4 regions of the Paenibacillus medicaginis genome follow, and region 1 is predicted to be linked to each of the others. Evidence: riboswitches for the same ligand, from Rfam matches in the RefSeq annotation. Region 1 holds a riboswitch; each other region holds the start of a gene.
What was found. Region 1 has a riboswitch for thiamine pyrophosphate ahead of thiD (bifunctional hydroxymethylpyrimidine kinase/phosphomethylpyrimidine kinase). Riboswitches for the same ligand answer to the same signal wherever they lie in the genome.
Positions count from the first base shown of each region.

Region 2: linked by a shared signal. The riboswitch ahead of ACE5LO_RS18110 (ABC transporter substrate-binding protein) and the one ahead of thiD (bifunctional hydroxymethylpyrimidine kinase/phosphomethylpyrimidine kinase) in region 1 are both predicted to bind thiamine pyrophosphate.
Region 3: linked by a shared signal. The riboswitch ahead of ACE5LO_RS00545 (thiamine phosphate synthase) and the one ahead of thiD (bifunctional hydroxymethylpyrimidine kinase/phosphomethylpyrimidine kinase) in region 1 are both predicted to bind thiamine pyrophosphate.
Region 4: linked by a shared signal. The riboswitch ahead of thiC (phosphomethylpyrimidine synthase ThiC) and the one ahead of thiD (bifunctional hydroxymethylpyrimidine kinase/phosphomethylpyrimidine kinase) in region 1 are both predicted to bind thiamine pyrophosphate.

Region 1 is NZ_JBHIRY010000022.1:21,315-26,337, reverse strand. Features, by position in the region: gene ACE5LO_RS19525 (TM2 domain-containing protein) at 1-87, shown strand, start outside; gene ACE5LO_RS19520 (TM2 domain-containing protein) at 87-506, shown strand; gene ACE5LO_RS19515 (cold-shock protein) at 626-841, opposite strand; gene ACE5LO_RS19510 (cold-shock protein) at 946-1,146, opposite strand; TPP riboswitch at 1,575-1,679, shown strand; gene thiD (bifunctional hydroxymethylpyrimidine kinase/phosphomethylpyrimidine kinase) at 1,781-2,611, shown strand; gene thiE (thiamine phosphate synthase) at 2,608-3,288, shown strand; gene ACE5LO_RS19495 (hypothetical protein) at 3,459-3,836, shown strand; gene pyk (pyruvate kinase) at 4,666-5,023, opposite strand, start outside.
Region 2 is NZ_JBHIRY010000019.1:67,205-72,227, reverse strand. Features, by position in the region: gene ACE5LO_RS18125 (ABC transporter ATP-binding protein) at 1-511, opposite strand, end outside; gene ACE5LO_RS18120 (ABC transporter permease) at 567-1,343, opposite strand; gene ACE5LO_RS18115 (MTH1187 family thiamine-binding protein) at 1,340-1,633, opposite strand; gene ACE5LO_RS18110 (ABC transporter substrate-binding protein) at 1,701-2,750, opposite strand; TPP riboswitch at 2,885-2,995, opposite strand; gene ACE5LO_RS18105 (CCDC90 family protein) at 3,153-3,455, opposite strand; partial or broken gene ACE5LO_RS18100 (Rpn family recombination-promoting nuclease/putative transposase) at 3,694-3,888, shown strand; gene ACE5LO_RS18095 (hypothetical protein) at 4,301-4,426, shown strand; gene ACE5LO_RS18090 (PBECR3 domain-containing polyvalent protein) at 4,656-5,023, opposite strand, start outside.
Region 3 is NZ_JBHIRY010000001.1:105,796-110,818, forward strand. Features, by position in the region: gene ACE5LO_RS00530 (thiazole synthase) at 1-154, opposite strand, end outside; gene thiS (sulfur carrier protein ThiS) at 156-359, opposite strand; gene thiO (glycine oxidase ThiO) at 356-1,501, opposite strand; gene ACE5LO_RS00545 (thiamine phosphate synthase) at 1,564-2,163, opposite strand; TPP riboswitch at 2,302-2,411, opposite strand; gene ACE5LO_RS00550 (ABC-F family ATP-binding cassette domain-containing protein) at 2,543-4,093, opposite strand; gene ACE5LO_RS00555 (serine/threonine-protein kinase) at 4,238-5,023, opposite strand, start outside.
Region 4 is NZ_JBHIRY010000030.1:36,770-41,792, reverse strand. Features, by position in the region: gene ACE5LO_RS22635 (alpha/beta hydrolase) at 1-749, opposite strand, end outside; gene ACE5LO_RS22630 (IclR family transcriptional regulator) at 1,051-1,794, shown strand; TPP riboswitch at 1,890-2,002, shown strand; gene thiC (phosphomethylpyrimidine synthase ThiC) at 2,251-4,029, shown strand; gene ACE5LO_RS22620 (Dabb family protein) at 4,178-4,492, opposite strand; gene ACE5LO_RS22615 (TetR/AcrR family transcriptional regulator) at 4,477-5,023, opposite strand, start outside.

The DNA.
Region 1 (5,023 bases):
AGAGTGGAAGACCGGCTGATCCACGATATTACATCCAGAAGATCTTTTGATAACTATAATAATCATGATAACCATGTGGTGTTTTAATGAGGCTTACTAAAGACCAGTTAACGGTCAATGAGATGCTGATTTTGAGCTCGGCCATGCGGGACACGGAAAAATCTCTGGCGCTCGCCTACCTCATGCTGATCGGAGGGCATTTGGGCGTACACCGCTTTTATCTGAAAAGAATTGCCACGGCTATCGTTCAGCTTGTCCTGTTTATTCTAACTACTATCTTTTACATCGTGTTTTCCATTGCACTGGAATTTGAAAGCGGACCGTTCATGATGCTGTCAGGGATTCTTCTCGTGCTATTCGGAGGGGCGCTGACCGTGTGGGTCATCGTCGACCTGTGCCTGATGCCCCGTATGGTGCGTGAATGGAACGAGCGGGCGGAAGCGGATATTATGGCTCAGCTTTATCAGCTGCGCCTGACTAATAAACAGCAAGGTATCGGATTGTAAAAAAACCTGTGCGCCTGAGAAAACTCAGGCGCACAGGTTTTTTTGTTGTCTGCGGAACCGCAGTGAAAAGGCACCAGCCCTAGGCCAGTGCCTTGAATAAAACGATGATGGCTGTAAACCTAACTGCTCTTGGTGGGGGGGGAGCTGCTGTTGTTGAGTACAACTAGCTTTTTCTCGCTTTTCTCCATCACGGAACCGCATAGAGAACAGGTTGGCTGAGCAGAGAATGCGAAATTATCTCTCATCCAGCCTTTACACGTATCACTGGTGCAAGACCAAATTACAGTGATCTCCTCAGGAGTCTCTTCCATTGGCTTTTTGCGCGAATTGTACATGAGCGTCCCCTCTTTTCCTATGAATTGTAAAGCAATATAAAAGCATCTGTTCCTCCGCCAGAAAAGAAAAGCCCCAAACCAGAGTTCGGGGCAGCATGGCAGAATTACAGTTTTACAACGTTCTCAGCTTGTGGTCCGCGGTTTCCTTCAACAACGTTGAACTCAACACGTTGGCCTTCGTCCAATGTTTTGAAACCGTCGCCTTGGATTGCGCTGAAGTGTACGAATACATCGTTACCGCCTTCAACCTCGATGAATCCAAAACCTTTCTCTGCGTTAAACCACTTAACTGTTCCTGTTTGCATGTGGAAATACCTCCAAATAAATATTTATATGACCTCTTATTTTTGTTCAAAATAAAAATTCACATATTGTACAAGGTTACCCTTAACCTGAGACAATAACCCTCTACAATATGCGAATGCAGATCCGTATTCCAGTAATTACATTATAGCACATTCAGAATACAATTACCAGCTAACGGTGAAATAACATTTTCTCCTATGTATCGGGGGGAAGGGAGAACGCTAACGTAAGCGGCATTTTTCCTGTATCGCCATCGTGTCTGGTTATTATCAAGTTTCAGGGGACACTTGCCTACCTTATTTATTTCCTGCTTTTCCGTTTCTATACCCTCTTCTGTAAAAAATGTTCCGCCTATTTTTGAACCTTTACAATCCCCTGTCATCATGTATATAGTTATATGCAGTCATTCAATCGAATAAGAGACTTGTTCAATCACTAGGGGAGCCTTCCCGGCTGAGACGAAGCTGTCTGCTTCGGACCCTTTGCACCTGATCTGGATCATACCAGCGGAGGAAAGTGAGACGATACGTCCAGCGGCATCAATCGGCCTGTTACTCTTCTTATCGTGGACCCGTCCCCTTTCCTCCGGAAAAGGGCGGGTCTTTTGTATGTACAAGAAGGAGGTGAGCGGTTATGACAACAACAGAAACGGCAAAAGCATTAACGATCGCCGGCTCCGACAGCGGCGGCGGCGCAGGCATTCAGGCAGATCTCAAAACCTTCCAGGAGCTCGGCGTCTACGGGATGTCCGTGCTTACAGCCGCCACTGCACAGAATACACTTGGAGTGCAGGGGGTTTTCCCGCTCACGGCAGAAGCGGTGGCCCGCCAGCTGGATTCGATTGGCCAAGACCTCACACCAGATGCAGTAAAAACCGGCATGCTGTTCAGCGCGGACATCATTGAGGCCGCCGCCGACAGAATCGCCCATTATGGGTGGCGCAATCTCGTCATCGATCCCGTTATGGTCGCCAAGGGCGGGGCGCCTCTGCTGAAGGGTGACGCGGTAGTCACCCTGATCCGCAACCTGCTTCCACACGCGTTGATCATTACCCCGAACCTGCCTGAAGCGGAGATACTCACCGGCATGAAACTCTTCAAAGCGCAAGACATCAGGGAAGCGGCACGGCGCATCCACGCCATGGGACCGGACATGGTCATCATGAAGGGCGGGCATGCCGGCGGCGATCTGGCCAGGGATCTTCTGTATGACGGCACAGCATTTACGGTGTTCGAAAGTCCACGGATACATACGATGGCGACACATGGCACGGGCTGCACGTATTCTGCAGCGATAACGGCTGGTCTCGCCAAGGGGCTTACCACGACTGGAGCGGTGCGTGTGGCCAAGGATTTCATTCAGGCTGCGATTGAGGACAGCCTTGGCATCGGATCAGGACATGGACCGACCAACCATTTTGCCTACCGACGAAGACGTTCGCAGAATGGTGGTGAGCTGACATGAACAGCCCCTTTGACAAACGGATCGACCCGGTGAAGCTGCGCCGGCAGCTTGCCGTGTATTTCATTATGGGCAGCATCAACTGTGGCGGCAAAGATCCCGTTATAGTTCTGCGCGAGGCGATCGCGGGCGGGGTCACCCTGTTTCAATTCAGGGAAAAGGGTACAGGCGCCCTGACCGGGCAGGCGGCTTACGAGCTGGCGCGGGAGTTGCAGGCGGTCTGCCGGGAAGGAGGCGTACCCTTTATCGTCAATGACGATGTGGAGATGGCGGCTGCGCTCGGTGCCGATGGCATTCATGTCGGACAGGAGGACGCCCCGGCCTCTTCCCTGCGCAGCAAGCTTGGGCATAGCGCTATTGTGGGGGTATCCGCGCACTCGGTAGAAGAAGCCCGGCGCGCTATCGCCGACGGAGCGGATTATCTCGGCGTCGGTCCCATGTATCCGACTCCGTCCAAAAGCGATGCCCGCCCTGTACAGGGCCCACACCTGATACAGGAGCTGCGCAGCCATGGCATCACCGTTCCGCTTGTCGGCATCGGCGGGATTACGCCTGCAAAAGCACCGCCTGTTCTTTCCGCCGGAGCGGACGGGGTATCTGTCATTTCAGCAATCTCCCAGGCTGAAGAGCCCGGACGGGCGGCAGCGGCCTTTGCCGCTCTGTACGGCAAGGCCACCTAGAAAATATGCGAACCCGGCTGATCCTTTGGGCTAATTTTTAACATGTTTTAAGCTTTATTTAAGATTGAGCGGTTACAATACAACATGTAAGCTACCTTCCACTCCAACATCATCAATGGACACATGCCGCCAAGCACATAAGTTCATGAAATTGAAGAAGGAGACCAATTATGAATTTGAAAAGAATACTTATATTCAGCACCTTGGCCCTTGCCATCGGCGAATCCCTAGGCAGCAGCACGGCGTCCGCAAGCACAGCCGTCAAGCCCAAACAGCAGGAAGCAAAGGTTGTTAAAGAAGACATTGTACAGATACTGGGTCTTTCCTCAGACGAAGAATTATATCATGCATTGTATGACGGCAAAACGATGGCCGATATTGCCGGTGAGACCGGCGCTGATATGAACCAGGTCATCCATCTGCAGGTGGCAGAGCTGACGGACCAGCTGAATCAGCGGCTTGCCCAAGGCAGCATTACGCGCGAGCAGTATGAGGCGCAAAAATCCGAATTGACGGAAATTGTGAAACGCAGTGTACATGGTATCTAAACAGTAAGAAGGCACGGGCCTTTTTTTAAAGCCCGTGCCTTCTAATCATTTTCTCGTGTTATCAGTCGCCCTAAATAAGCTTGCACCACAACTGGAATACTTATTACTTACTCCGAATTTTGAGCAACAGCAATCTCTTGCCGAAATCTATTCAGCAGTTGCAGATGTTATCGGAACTACTAAAGTCTAATAATCCGGGAAATCATAATCGTGCAAAGCTATGTATAAATGTTTCCCTGTTAAGAAAAAACCGGGTCTTGGCGTTTCAGATGTATGTATTACCTCCGGTATTGTGCCCCCTGCTACATAACCACGCTTAAACTTGTCCATTAGATGGCCGCCCCCCTCTATATAGTAAATAAAAAATCCACAGAATGTATTGTGGATTTGTCAGCGCTTTATGTTGTTCGATGCTATTCGAATTGTTTCTTTTTGCATTGCTTTATTGATTTTAGCCTGGGTTTCGGGAGAACGTTTCCCTTGAGACCCAACGTATTCATGCAGCGTAACACCAAAACCTCCATTCATACCTGAAACAAGTATACCATAAAATTAAGCCAAGTAAACTCGGCATTCGGGACCAAATTCCATTATATTCGCGGCTTCTTCAGACGTTGCCAATGAAACTGCAACACGGACCAAACGGGAGAAGTACGAAATATCTGTCAGGGTACGTTAAAGCCTGATTGCCGGCTTGGAAGTGACTTCGAGAGCATGTTCCGGCTGGTCGCCTCTCACTGCAAGTTGGATGAATTCCTTTATTCTCATCGGGTTCACTTTGTCTTCACTCCCAAGCTCTTTTGCTGAATCAGGTTGAGTTTTACGAAGATTACACCTGCTGCACCTTGATCAGGTTCGTGTTGCCGGTTTGACCGATGGGTACGCCGGCGGACAGAACGACCGTGTCTCCCGGGCAAATATAACCTGTTTCAATGGCGTTGCGTGTCGCTGTTTCAAACATTTCATCCGTAGTCGTCATTTTGCCGCCCAGAACCGGGATAACACCGGACAGCAGACAAATTTTCGGCAGCACCTCTTGATGCTGGGTGACGGCAATGATTGGCGCCTGCGGGCGGTACTTGGAGATCATGCGCGCCGTAAAGCCGCTTTCGGTCGCAATAATAATGGCACTGGCACTCAGCTCCAGCGACGCGCTTACCGCGCTCTGGCTGATGACCTCGGTAATA
Region 2 (5,023 bases), on a different contig from region 1:
CGCGCTGCTGCATTCCTCCGGACAGCGTGTGCGGGTACGCATCGGCGAATTTGCCGAGCCCGACCTCGTCCAGCCGGCGGCGGGCCTCTTCCCGGGCCTCGCGGCGGGGCTCCTTGTCTGGCCCCGGCGCATTCTCCTGCCCGAGCAAGACGTTGTCCAGCGTCGTTCGCCACGGGAACAGGGCAGGCTGCTGTGGCATGTAGCTAATCCGCCCGCGCGTGCCCGTCACATCCTCACCGTCCATATAAATACGCCCCTGATCCGGTGCCAGAAGTCCGCCAATCAGGTGAAACAGTGTGCTTTTGCCGCTGCCGGAAGGGCCAAGCAACGAAACGAACTCTCCGCGTTCCACGGTCAGGGAAATGTCCTTGAGCACAGGGAGCAAGGTTTTCCGCTGCCGGAAAGCGACGCTCACCTGTTCTACATTCAAAGCTGCTTTTTCTCTGTCACCCCTGCGGTTATTTTCCTTTCCGTTCTGCCGGGACTCTACGGGCAGACCATTCAAGCTCATCTTCTCATACTCCTTCCCCTGCACAGGCATAACGCTTGCCAGGCTGGTTTATTTCCTATTTTTGCTCCGGCCGCCACCGAATCAGCAGCCTTTCCATCAGCGCAATGAGCAGGAACATGATCAGGCTTAGCGCCACGATAATGGCAATCGCGGCAAACACCCGGTCCGTGCGGTAGGCTGATTTTTGCAGGAGCATATAATAGCCGATCCCCTCGCTTGCCCCAAGCCATTCGGCGACGATGGCTCCCATCACGCTGTAGGTGGCGGCAATTTTCATGCCTGAAAAGAGGGAAGGCAGCGCATGCGGCAGCTCAAGCTTGCGGAAGATGCCCATCCGGCTTGCGCCTGACATCTGCATGTAGTTCATCATCAGCCGGTCCGTTTGCGCCAGCCCGTCCAGGGCGGCAACAACGACAGGAAAGAAGCAGACCAGCGTAATGACCATCAGCTTGGGCAGCAGGCCGAAGCCAAACCAGATCATCAGCAGCGGTCCAAGCGCAATGGTCGGAATGTTCTGGCTCAGAATGAGCAACGGGTACAGTGCCCGCTTCAGGAAAGGGATCAGGTGCAGCAGCACGGCCAGCAGTAGCCCGACGACGGTGCCAATCGCAAAACCGCTCAGCGTGAGCCTGACGGTAGCCCAGGTATGATCGGCCAGCAGGGCGGATTGGGCGGCCGCTTCGGCGGCAATGTCCGCCGGACTCGGCAGCATCCAGGGCTCAATGTGCAGGAAGACCGCTGCGGCCTGCCATACCGCCAAAAAGAAGAGGACCGCCACAACGGGCGGCCATACGCTTCTGAACACAGCATAGAGGCTTTCTTTCCTGTTCATGGACGGTATTTCTCGGTCAGCTTATCCATGCTGATTCCATTCGGATTATGGGCGATTTTGATCTGGGAAATCACGCTTGGAATTCCTGCCTCGGTAAGTGCGGTGTGCATCTCCTTAACGATGTGCAGCAGCTCATCCAGCTCGCCCTCCATGGTTGTCTCCAGCGGGTTGACCTGATGCTTGACGCCTGAGCGCTGGATCACCTCAATCGCTTTATCGACGTAAGGGATGGTGTCCTCTCCGCCCGGTGTTTTGGGAATCACCTGAATACTCAACAATGTGTTAGCCATGAAAAACCGTCTCCTTTCCGAATCAGATTAGAGGTAGTTCAAAAAGTCAGCTTTTGAACACGCACTATTAGGATTTGCCGTCTTGTGGCAGGAAATCATTGGTGAAGGCTTTGTCAACCTCCAGCGGTTTGTCAAGCAGCTTGCGCTCATACATCCAATCTGCGTAGTTTTTCCATACTTCTGCTTTTTGGACGCCCCACTGTGCGGCATCATCCTGATAGCGGGGGCTCAGCCATTGCTGGCTGGCCAGTACAAGCTCTTTATCCAGCTCAGGCACGGCCTTCGACAACATTTCCGCCGCCTTTTCCGGTTGGTCAATCGCATATTGATAACCTTTGGCCGTAGCGCTCATGAAGGCTTTTACCAGCTCAGGATCGCTGCTGAGGGTCGCTTCATTTGTGACGATGACCGGTGTGTAATAGTCCAGACTCTTGGAGTAGTCCTTGACGTACAGCATATCCAACTGCTCGCCGCGTTGCTCAGCTTCAATTCCTGTCCATGCATAGAAAATCCAGGCGAAATCGATATCCCGCTTGACTGCGGTGAAGTAATCCGCATCGCCCATGTTGATGTTTTGCACCTTGCTGACATCCCCGCCATCCAGCTCCATGATGGATTTCATGACAGCCTCCTCGACAGGCGAGCCCCAGCCGCCGTATTTCTTGCCTTCAAAATCCTTGGGCGACTTGATGCCCCGATCCACCGGAGCGGCGAAGCCGGACGTATTATGCTGAATTACGGCCGCAATAGAGACGAGCGGAACCCCTTGCGTACGAGCCTGGGTGACGCTTTCCTGATAGCTGATGCCGAACGGAACGGCATTCGAAGCGACCATCTGATCGGCGCCGCCTTCTCCGGGCTGTACAATCTCCACATTCAGACCGGCTTCTTCATAGTATCCCTGGTCTTTGGCCACATACAATCCGGTATGGTTGGTGTTAGGGGTCCAGTCGAGCACCACCTTTACGTCTTTCAATTTCCCGGAGGCCGTACTGCCGCTGCCGGAAGGACCGGAAGCGTTCGAGTCCTGTGGAGCGGACGATTGCCCTCCGCAGGCGGTCAGGATGAGGAGCAGGGAGCATACCGCTCCAAGGCCCCATTTTTGCAAAGAAAACATACTTTCTTCTCCCTTCTTCATCATCCGTACTCTTTCTGCAATGCTGTCATCTGCCGTGATCCTGCACAAAAAAGCGCCCCGTTATCCGGGACGCCTGTAATCTACCAAAGGAAGGAATGACGATGCCAAAAAGACATGTCACTCTATAGCGATTCCTACGCTGGCATTACCCAGATCAGGTTGTAAGGGTCAGTGTCTAGGGACACAATCTCAGCCGGCCGATTCCAGCACCCCTGGCAAGTTGTATGAAGGAGCATCAAGACGGCAAGCTGCTGCCTCGACACGTCCGCATTGTTTGAAGATTTTGCGGGCTCAGTAATATGAACTAACGTTGATTATATGCCTTCATGGCCGGAGTGTCCAGAGGGACTTATTCGAAAAAACCTCGGTGCCGCACCCGTTCTAAGCCTTTTGCGTTTTGATAACGCTCTTCAATTCAGCTTCTTGTTGGATGGAGCGGGCAGAGAGAAGTTCAATAGTTCTGTGCTGGTTCTCCAGAAAGTCACCTATTTCCATAACCCGTTCATTCGTATCCAGGACGGCTCGTTTCATCTCCTGCTGATCGACTCTGATTTCTTGAATCTCCTGTTTCATCTCTTGTTTCATCTCTTGCTGATCGGTTTCAATTTTTTCAAGATGCTCATGAATCGGTTGAAGTTCTTCCCGGATTACGGATTGCAGCAATTCCTTTAACTCACTATTCATGTACCCCGCTCCTTATACTTTTATGGTGTTATTGTAGCATATGACTTAATAAAGAGCTATAATATTGCGTAATTACGATGTCACGTTTATAACGCCACTGGGATCAGTAGGATACTCACGGGAATTGGCCAGTGTCTTTTCTCTTTTCTTGCCTGCTAAAGGAGACTATAATTTTGAGTAAGTGCTTATCCCGGAAACAAAACGGATTGAACAACCTGTGAGTATCCTAATTAAGGACGAGGTATTGACGAAGAACGAGCCTGTATTGAATAAGGCGATGACAACATTGGAATTTCTAAGTCAGGATGAGGAAGCCTGCCGATTGTATAAAGATAGACAGAAGTATTTGCACGATCAAGATATCTCAATTATAGCAAAAGCTTCAGGTTTGTCTGAGTCTGAAATTATTGCCTTGAAGAACGAAACCAGCTAAGACCGTTCCTAATTTTGTTCAATTCAATACCACTTTTTATTATTGGAAAAGGCCCACTACTTCTACATTATTGAATGATGTATTGAGCAATATGTTGTTGCTCCGATTACGCGGACGAGGCACTCGCGCGTACCCGCTTGGGGGCACCAAATCGGTGAAAAACAATACCTTTCCTATCCCGCAGGGAGATGATTCTCTGCCGCTGCCACCATTTCAGATATGAAACATGAATCGACCTTGTACTCACAAGGTCGATTCTTTAGTTTAGGAGAACTTTGCGGCTGTTTTGGACTACAAAAACTTTTTCGTTAGGCTCACTCGAAGCGTAAGAATCAAGAATCTCGGTCAGCTTTTTTGTACGCGTGAATACCATTCAGCGGATGCCGGAAGATAACCAGGAGATGCATTGTTCATGGGATTGGAAAAAATCCTGGATGATATTGAACGCATGGATAGTTCATCTATTGCACAGGCCACGGGTTTAGCCGGAATGTCCAAGCCCGCTTTTCATAGACGTGTGGCTGAACACGAAGCTTAATTGCAAAAAAGACCCCTTTCGGGGTCCTTACTGTTAGGATCATAGCAGGGCGGCGTATCCTGATCTCTGGTAACTTACCTCTCGGTAAGCGCGTGGGGAACCTTTCCCACCTCTAATGATCCATAAATAATAGTATGCGTCTAAAAGCCGTTTAATATCATAAATACATTGTATATACTACTCTTAATATGATAGCGCAATGAGTTTTCTCAGTCAAGAGTTAGGAAAATTATTTATAAGGAACTAAACGGCCACTTTTTAAACGCTTTTTCACTTTTTCGACCGCATTGTCTAATTGATAGAAAGTTGATAAGTATAAGTACCCAGAAGGATCCAGTTTGATTGCCAGTAGTAAATGGGGTGTCACAGCTTTAACCAATTCAACGCTGTTAGGCTCTTTGGGATGTTGGCCAATATAATCCGGGTTTGCAATCGTGTCTGGGATTAGATGGCCGTAGGCCTCAATATCACCTGGGTGATTACGTTTTATATGTTTGATTGCACCTGGATACATGCGCACCTCAGCAACAGGAAAATCTATACCAAGCAGGCTTTTAATCTTTACAGTATCTAGTTTACCCACGATTTGGGTCTCGG
Region 3 (5,023 bases), on a different contig from region 1:
GCCCCTTCTCCTCCAGATTCAAGCGGCGGACGGCAAAGGTAAGGATCTGGCTTTCCGATGCCTGAACAGCTTTCATTTGCGTTTCCAGATCCGGAAACTTCCCCGTCCCCAGCAACAGTCTTGATTTAAAGGCTTTATCTCCAATATGCAGCATATTATCCGCCCCCCACAAAATGTACAATTTCAAGATGATCCCCGTTCTTCAAATCGGTTGCGCTGTGAATGTCCTTGGTCAATATGCGCCGGTTCAACTCGACGACAACCGTTTTGACCTGCAGATCCAATGCATTGAGCAACTGGTCCACATTATAAATTTCCATGTCAAAAGTCATTTCCTGGCCGTTAATAACAAGCCTCATCTCTTCCCCCCCTTGACTGCTGGTGCAGGCTGTCTTTTCATTCTTGCTGGTGACAAGGCCGTCAAATTTAATTGCTCCACTGTATGGCCTGCCATCATCTTCGCTATCGCTTCCCCTGTAGCCGCACTCAGTAATATTCCGTTGCGGTGATGTCCACAAGCAGCGTATAAGCCGGCAGCATCAGGTACGGGGCCTATAATGGGAAAGCCATCTTCCGTTTGCGGCCTTAATCCCGACCACGCTCTCAGAAAAGACGACTCCCCAATGTCCGACAGCCAGGCTGAAGCGCGCTCCAGAAGCTGGCGCAGCCCGCCTGCGGATACATCCTCTCCCCATTCATGCGGTCTGCTGGTTGCCCCAATCCACAGCTCCCCCTCCGGCTTTGGCACCAGATACACATCCTCGGCGTAAATGGTATACTCCAGCGTACGTACTGGCATGGTAACGGCTGCGATCTCTCCCTTGACAGGATACATTTCCGTATGGATGCCGAAATGGTTAAGCAGCTTGACCGCTTCAACCCCCCCTGCGATCACAACATTTGGGCAAGCAATATATCCCCTGCTCGTTTTTACACCACGCACCATACCGTCCACAATCCGGATGTCCTCTGCGATTGTATTTGTCAGCAGTTCTGCCCCGTGCTTTTCCGCGCCTGACACCAATGCCTGCACAAGTCGCTGCGGGAGCAACTGCGATTCCCGCTCGCGGAACAAGCCTCCAAGCACCTGCCCTGTCAGGCCGGGAATCCTTCTGGTTATCTCTGCGGCGTCCCACCACTCTGCGGCTGATCCATCATTGTTCCCGGCCATGGCCGACAAGTGCTCAACTTGCTCCGCTGTCCGGACAGGGAGAACGAAGCCTGTGGTGGTATACCCTGTTACCAGTCCTGTCAGGCCTTCAAGCTCCCGCACCAGTTCCCCGAACAGATTACGGCTGTGCAGGGCAAATGCGGCCAACTGAGGGTGGGCAAAAGCCTCACACTCTGCCGCCAGCATTCCGGCTGCCGCTCGTGTGGCCCCTTGTGCAGGAACCGATTTTTCGATCAGAATCGTTTTGAAGCCTCTTTTCGCCAGCTGATAGGCGATGGAACTGCCGATCGCTCCCGCGCCGATCACCGTACAGTCTGCCGAATAGCTCATGTCTGTTCCTCCTCCCATTCTCCTGTTATCATAAGGATACATCTGATCTGTAACACCCTGCTTCAAGTTATGAGCATTCTCCTGTATTCCTTTGCCGCCTCGGCCGGATCATCTGCTTTCCAGATACCTGACATCACAGCGATTCCTGATGCACCTGCCCGCCTGATGCCCCGCACATGCCGGGGCTGGATGCCGCCAAGCGCGATAACCGGAATGGAGACTGCACGACATAGCTCCTCCAGACTGCTCAGCCCCCGCGGTGGCAGCCCGGGCTTGGAGACGGAATCGTAAATATGGCCGTACAACACATAATTGGCCCCCGCCTGCTCCGCAGCCCGCGCTTCCTGCAGCGAGTGTACGGATGCCCCGCAGCGCAGCTTCGGGAACGTCCGCTTCACAAGCTGCAGCGGCAGGCTGTTTGAGGTGAGCTGCACCGTCCCCGCACCGAACAGAAGTGCTGCGTCTACACGGTCATTGACCGCGAGCTTGGACGGCGAGCAGCAGCCGCGCTCCGACACCGTGAACATAAATTCGTACAGCTCCGCCGCGCTCAGATGTTTCTCCCTGATGTGCAGCATGTCGATATCCGGTTCGATCAACCGCAAGATGTCTGCCGTGCGTTCAGCGCTTTGGCAGCCGTCCGTAATAAGATGAAGCTCCATTGCTTTTTGCCTCCATGGACAGTTATTCGGGAAAGCCAAAAAACCGCTTCCCGGTCAGGAAGCGGCTGAATTTACAGGTTCACCGAATTTACATGGAACTGCCTCCCTGCGCATAAGCAAGGTCGCATTTGATTCCCATTCGGCTAATGTCCACTTCCCTACGCTGGTATGATCCAGATCAGGTGCAAAGGGTCCGGAATGCGTTTATTCCGTCTCAGCCGCCAGCCGCGGCTCCCCCAGTGTGATACAGGCCTGTTCAATCGCCTGTATTACTATATATTTTGTTTTCCCTTTTCATGGTAGCACAATCCGTTTCACTTGCCTAGACGTACACTCAGATTTCAGTCCGAAAAGTCCAAAGCTGTGCTTCTCCTGCACATCAGGCTTTGGCCGACCACTCTTCGACATTCCATACTCTCGTTACCCAATCCTTATAAAAATCAGGTTCGTGGGATACAAGCAGCACCGTGCCTTTGTATTCCTTCAGCGCACGCTTCAGTTCATCCTTCGCCACCACATCCAGGTGGTTGGTCGGTTCGTCAAACAGCACCCAGTTGCTCTCACGCATCAGCAGCTTGCAGAGGCGGACCTTGGCCTGCTCTCCACCACTGAGGGCAGACAGCGGACGGGTAATATGATCATTTTTCAGTCCGCAGCGGGCAAGATGGGCACGAACCTCATGCTGGTTCAAATGCGGGTACTCGTTCCACACATCGTCAAGCGGTGTGATCCGCTCAGGACGCACCTCCTGCTCGAAATAAGCGGGATAAAGAAAGTCTCCGGTATAGATTTTTCCACTCAGCGGAGAGATTTTTCCGAGAATCGTTTTGAGCAGCGTAGATTTGCCGACACCGTTATAACCGACGATGGCGATCTTCTCGCCCCGTTCAATCGTAATGGACATTTTCGGCAGCAGGGGATGGCTGTAGCCAATCTCAAAGTCAATGCCTTCAAAGACCGTTTTGCCGCTGGCCCGCGCTTCCTTGAACTGGAACGTCGGTTTGGCCGCTTCTTCCGGCTTGTCGATCCGATCAATCTTATCAAGCTGCTTCTCACGGCTCTTGGCCCGTCCGGAAGTGGAGGCACGCGCCTTGTTGCGCTGGATGAAGTCCTCCTGCTTCTTGATATACTCCTGCTGCTTTTCATAAGCATCGATATGCTGTGTCTTCTGAATGTCAGCCATTTCAAGGAACTTCTCATAGTTGGCCGTATAGCGGTTCAGCTTGCCAAACTCCAGATGATAAATGACGTTGACGACCTGATTCATGAACTCAGTATCATGGGAAATCAGCATAAAGGCATACGGGTAGTCCTTCAAATAACGTGTAAGCCATTCGATATGCTCAACGTCCAGGTAGTTCGTCGGCTCGTCCAGCAGCAGCACATTCGGTTTCTCCAGCAACAGTTTGGCCAGCAGCACCTTCGTGCGCTGCCCCCCGCTTAAAGAGGCTACATCGCGGTCCAGTCCGATGGCAGCAATTCCAAGCCCGTTGGCCATTTCCTCCACTTTCACATCAATCAGATAAAAATCACCGATCTCCAGTTGCTCCTGGATTTCCCCCATTTGCTCCAGCAGCACCTCAAGCTCCTCCGGTGTGGCTTCGGCCATTTTATCCGTAATCGCATTCAGTTCCTGCTCAAGCTCAAGCAAGGGTAGAAATGCATCCTTGAGCACATCCCGCACGGTCTTGCCCGGAGTCAGCTTCGTGTGCTGGTCCAGATAACCGTAACGGACCTTCGGTGTCCACTCGACTTTGCCGTTGTCACGCAACTGCTGGCCTGTCAAAATATTCATCAGCGTCGATTTGCCGACACCGTTGGCCCCTACCAGACCGACGTGCTCTCCCGGCAGCAGGCGGAACGATACATTTCTGAATAATGTTCTGTCCCCGAAATTGTGGGAAACTTCTTCTACTGTTAATAAACTCATTTCCGTTAACTGGCTCCTTATTTTTCATTAAACTTCAATATGACTTCAGGTTTGCTTTCAAAGCCTTATTGTAGCATAAGAGGCAGCCTTACCGGAACCGCCCGCCATAACGAAAATGAAATTATACACCTGCACGACACGGACTCACTGTCTCCGGAGGGAAGCAAATAACGGCTTTTTCCGCCTCGGCCCAGGCAGAGCATCCTTGAACAAGGCTTGCAAAACGGTATCCATTTCTTCACATGGCTCAAAGGGGTCCAGATGGAGAGGCAGCGTATACACCTTTCCTGTACCCAGCTCTTTTCCAAGCCTGCGGACTGCTTCGCTCGTTGCCAAAGGAAGGCAGAAGCTCCACTTCTGCTGCGGATACCTGGCCAGAGCACTCGCAAACATCACTGTATCCGGCAACCTCCACTCCGCCCCGGACCCGACAATCAGCGGATAATCGGCCCGCAAAAATTCCTCCAGCCCTTCAGGATTCCCACCGCTGCCCAGATCAAAAACAATAAAATCAAAACCTCCGCTCAAGAGAGGAATGATGTCTTCCGGCGACATTTGACGGCAGTACTGCACCCCCTCAAAAGAAAAGCGCTTCGTCCCCTCCGCTCGTGCGTGCTCGTCCCCCTCCAGCAGCGTCTGTATCCTGGAAAAGGACTGTGATCGTCCATTCAATTCGGCTACAGCCACCCTGCCGCCCTGCCGTGAAAGATAGTGGCTGATGGCAATGGCCGTATGTGTAACCCCGCAGCCTGGGGATACCCCGAGCAGCGCAATCACCCGGGTGCCGGAATATTTCGCCTCCACTACTGGTACCGGCCTGTCAGCGGACGGCACGGACAACAGCCTTAACTCATGCATAACCTCCCTGGCGGTCTGGTATCTTTCCCCTGGATCGATCTTTAGCAGCCTGCGAATCACTCTGGCCAAATC
Region 4 (5,023 bases), on a different contig from region 1:
TGCTGCAGACCTGTCCCGTTCAGAACGGGGAACAGCAGCTCCAGAATTTCAAGTGAAGGATGACGGGGCAGATCAATCTGGTTCCGTATATTATGATACAGCGTGTCAGGCTCCAGCAGGAAGGTGCTGTCCAAAATCATGGCGTCCACGTCCTTGGTTTCCAGGCCCGCTTGCAGCGCCGTACCGGCCCCCATGGAAAAGCCCCAGACGATAATTTCCTGGGCTCCCCGCTGTTTAGCAAGCTGAATGGCGCCGAGCAGCTGCCGCGACTCGGCTCTGCCGCCAGTAGCGACCTCTCTGTTGGTTTGCGAGGCAAAGCCGTAATCAAACATAATAACATTAAAGCCCTGCCTGTGCGCATAATGGGCCAAATCATACATGGGAATCCAGCTTTCCTCTCGATTGGCGCCGTAGCCGTGGCTGAAGACAATCGTTTTGCTGGAATTCTGCGCAGGAATATACCAGCCCTGCATCATACGGCTGCCGTCCTTGGCGGGAAAGCTGATTTCCTCATATGCCATGTCCTTGGCCTGCAGCGGATTGGAATACAGCGGAGCTACGGTCGGATTGGACAGAAACCAGACAATATAAGCATGCAAAGCGATAAAACAGAACATTAAAAAGAACACAACCGACAAACCAAGCGCGATGACGATATGCTTAAACCGGATTAACCGGGGGGAAAGCTGGGCGGACGGCTCGTTGACGGCAGGCTGCACCGGGGCGCCGCCTTGAGGTGACGCAATCATCGAAGAGCCTCCTTGATCATTAATAAAGTCAATTCCGGGTGCCAGCTAACAGCACTATTCCTTTAATCGTAAAAGGCAGCAGCTGCAAAGTCAATTCGACAGTAATTGATAATATTTTCCTCCTTGAATTATATACCGGGCTGTCGCTAAAACAGTTTACAGTCTGTCCTGAAATTTTATATAATTTATGTAACCAAGTTTCATTGAGTGAAACGGTTAAGCTCAGAAAAAATGACTGTATCCAGCCATGATCGGTCTGTTGGAAAATATTGATAAACACAAGAGAGAGGGGGCAGCCGCCGTGGAGGACCGGAAGCTGACTGTCCGTGCTGTCGAGCGGGCTTTGGACATCATGATGTGTTTTACGGAAGCCACTGATTTGGGATTGACGGAAATTGCGGCAAAAATAGGGCTGCACAAAAGCACGGTTCACCGTCTGCTCACGACGCTGGAGGAAAGAGGCTTTATCATCCGCAATGCAGCTACGGAGAAGTACCGGCTGGGCATTCGGATCTGGGAGCTGTCGACCCATATGTCACGCAATGAGGATCCCGCGGTTCTGCTGCTGCCTTTGATGGAGAAGCTCCGTGACCGTCTGGGCGAAACAGTGAGCCTGTATATCCGGGACGGGGATGAACGTATCCGTATCCAGGCTGTGCAGAGTGCGCAGGCCATCCGCCGGGTAGCGACCGTCGGGGCCCGCATGCCCCTGTCCGTTGGTGCATCCGGCAAGGTGCTGGTAGCCTTTGCTTCATCGGAGGAACTGGAGCAGTTGAAGAAGGGACCTGAGCTGCAGGCTTTGGCCGGGGATGAAGCTTACTGGAAGCAGCTTGAGGAAATACGCGTCAAGGGTTATGCGACTAGCTACGAGGAGCGCGAGCCGGGAGCGGCGGCTGTGTCCGCCCCGATTATGAATCATAAAGGGGAGATGACGGCAGCGCTCTCCGTTTCCGGGCCGGTGAGTAGACTTTCGTCCGAGACCTTGCATGAATTTGCTCCTATTATCGTGGAAGCGGGGAAGGAAATGGGAACGCTGCTCCCTTAGGGGTTGCCAAACTTTTCTTTTTAGGCTAACCTGAACTGGAAGGCGGAGGCATCCGTCTGTGAAACAGCATAGTTATAATGGCGGCATGATGCTGCCGAAGTTACTGGGGGGGCCCGTAATACCGGGCTGAGATGGAACCGTTCCAGGTTCCGGACCCTTTGTACCTGATCTGGATCATACCAGCGTAGGGAAGTAACCGGCCAATGAAATCATATGGATAGGCAGCATGTGCAGCAGCCAGGGGCATACCTTGGTAATGCATGGAGGCCTGTTTGCATACAGCCGGTTCCTTCGGGAACCGGCTTTTTCATTTTGCTGCAAAATTCGTTTCGCACCGCCGTCCGCCGCAAGGACAAGACAGCGTGCTTGGCCCGTATTTTGCAGCTGGCCGACAGCATCTTTTTTTCTCCGGTATGATCCCGATGAGGAATATGACGACTCGGGAGGAGCAAGCAGATGACAGAGAGCAAACGGAAAACAGCAGCAGCGGGAGGAGCCAATACGGATATCGGAGCCTTTCCGGCAAGCAGCAAGGTCTACATCCAGGGATCAAGACCTGATATTCTGGTGCCCGAAAGAGAGATAACGCTGCATGACACCCATACACCGCAGGGAGTTGAGCATAATGCCCCGCTGCGTGTGTACGATACAAGCGGGCCCATGACCGACCCGGCGAATCAGGCGGATATCCGCAAGGGGCTGCCCAAGCTGCGGCAGGCGTGGGTTGAGGAGAGAGAGGATGTCGCTCGTTATGAAGGAAGGGCAGTGCAGCCCGGGGATAACGGACTTCGGTCGGGGACCCGTCCTGCCGAGGAATTCCCGGGCGCTGTCAGCCGGCCGCTGCGTGCGCTGCCGGGGCGTAACGTTACCCAGATGCACTATGCCCGCCGGGGAATCATAACACCGGAGATGGAATTTGCAGCAATCCGGGAGGGGCTTGATCCGGAATTTGTAAGACAGGAGCTGGCGAGCGGAAGGGCGATACTGCCCTCCAACATCAACCACCCGGAGAGTGAGCCGATGCTGATCGGCCGCCATTTTCATGTCAAAATCAACGCCAATATCGGCAACTCGGCAGTAAGCTCCTCCATTGAGGAGGAGGTGGAGAAGATGACCTGGGCCGTAAGATGGGGAGCGGATACGGTGATGGACCTGTCGACAGGCCGCAACATTCACACGACGCGTGAGTGGATCATCCGCAACTCTCCCGTGCCGATCGGAACGGTGCCGCTGTATCAGGCGCTGGAAAAAGTCAATGGGGAGGCCGAAGCGCTGACCTGGGAAGTATACCGCGATACGCTGATTGAGCAGGCGGAGCAGGGAGTGGATTATTTTACGATTCATGCGGGCGTACTGCTCCGTTATATTCCGCTGACCGCCAAGCGGATGACAGGCATCGTGTCGCGGGGCGGGTCCATCATGGCGGCTTGGTGCCTTGCTCATCACCAGGAGAACTTTCTGTATACACACTTCGAAGAGATATGTGAAATTATGAAGACCTATGATATCGCCTTTTCGCTCGGGGACGGCCTGCGTCCGGGAAGTATCTATGATGCCAACGATGAAGCTCAGATGGCCGAGCTGGCGACGCTGGGTGAGCTAACGCAGATTGCCTGGAAGCATGATGTACAGGTGATGATTGAGGGGCCTGGTCACGTGCCTATGCATAAAATCAAGGAGAACGTAGATCTGCAGATGGAAATCTGCAAGGAAGCACCATTCTATACGCTGGGGCCGCTTACGACGGATATCGCCCCCGGATATGACCATATTACCTCCGCGATTGGCGCTGCCATGATCGGCTGGTTCGGAACCTCCATGCTCTGTTATGTCACACCGAAGGAGCATCTTGGCCTGCCGAATAAGGACGATGTGCGTGAAGGGGTGATCGCCTACAAGATCGCCGCCCATGCCGCGGATCTTGCCAAAGGCCATCCAAGGGCACAGCAGCGGGATGATGCGCTGTCCAAGGCCCGCTTCGAATTCCGTTGGCGCGATCAGTTCAATCTGTCCCTCGACCCGGAACGTGCGCTTGAGTATCATGATGAGACGCTGCCCGCCGAGGGGGCGAAGAATGCACACTTTTGTTCGATGTGTGGCCCGAAGTTTTGCAGTATGCGCATCACACAGGATATCCGGGCGTTTGCCGCAGAGAAGGGAATCGGCGAGGAGGAGGCTATTGCCGCAGGTTTGGAGGAAAAAGCGTTGGAATATCGCGGGGGTCGGAGCAGCTGATACCATAATGAATAGATGAAAGCTGTGCTGTAAAAGTAAAGGGCGCCCTTTATAAACTGGTACCCATAGACTGGACACTTTGAAAAAAAAGTGTTTGGGCTGTGGGTACCTTTTTGCATACATCGCTAGAGTCAGCGAAAAATCCATATTATATTTCGTAGTTCACGGTTACCACCTTCTCTTGAACTCCAAAAATATATTTAGCAACTTCAAGATGTGCAGGATGTGCAAGATAAGCATTAAAATCCTCTTTTGAATTAAATTGTGCCACCATCGCTATATCATAAGAAATTTGAGTGTGAGTAAAGTCCACCCCAACCGATAAATCCTTCAGATGTTCAATTTTGCCCTTCATTCCCAGCAGCTTGTTTTTTACGTTGTTTATTGTTTCTTCATTGCGGTTCTTAAGCTTAGTTAAATCATAATATACCCTCCAGTAAGTGAGCTCTAATTGCCAGACAATATGTCAAGCCATTCCTTAAGCAGTGCAGTTTCGGAAGCTCTTAGAGCAGAAATTTGGACTTTGGATAATTCATGCCGCAAAGTAGAAGCGGCTTCTACGATTTGTGGTGAGACCAACTGATCATCGTATGAGGGGGCGAGCCCAATTAAGATCGAGATCAGCATGTCGCGGGTAATGGAGACCAGAGGATGGTGAATGTTGCTGTTCGAGCGGATGAGATGAAACGTTAGCCCTGTCGCGACCGACTCTAAAAGATCGGTTGATACGTTGATCGGTAACCGCAGCCGGCCGACATCTTCAATATGACGCATGAACTCCATTACCTCCGAGCGGGCGGTAGCGGCGGCTGGTGACACCGTGTGTGTGGATGCCCGACAGTACATCAGATCATACAGCGCCGGATTATCCAGTCCAAAAGTGATATGCATATCCCATAACTTTTTAAAGTCGGCAATGAGGTCACCTGTATGTTCAATCTTTCTTTTTTGAGCGAGGTACTGATCAAATGCCTCCTTAACCACAGCATGTAAT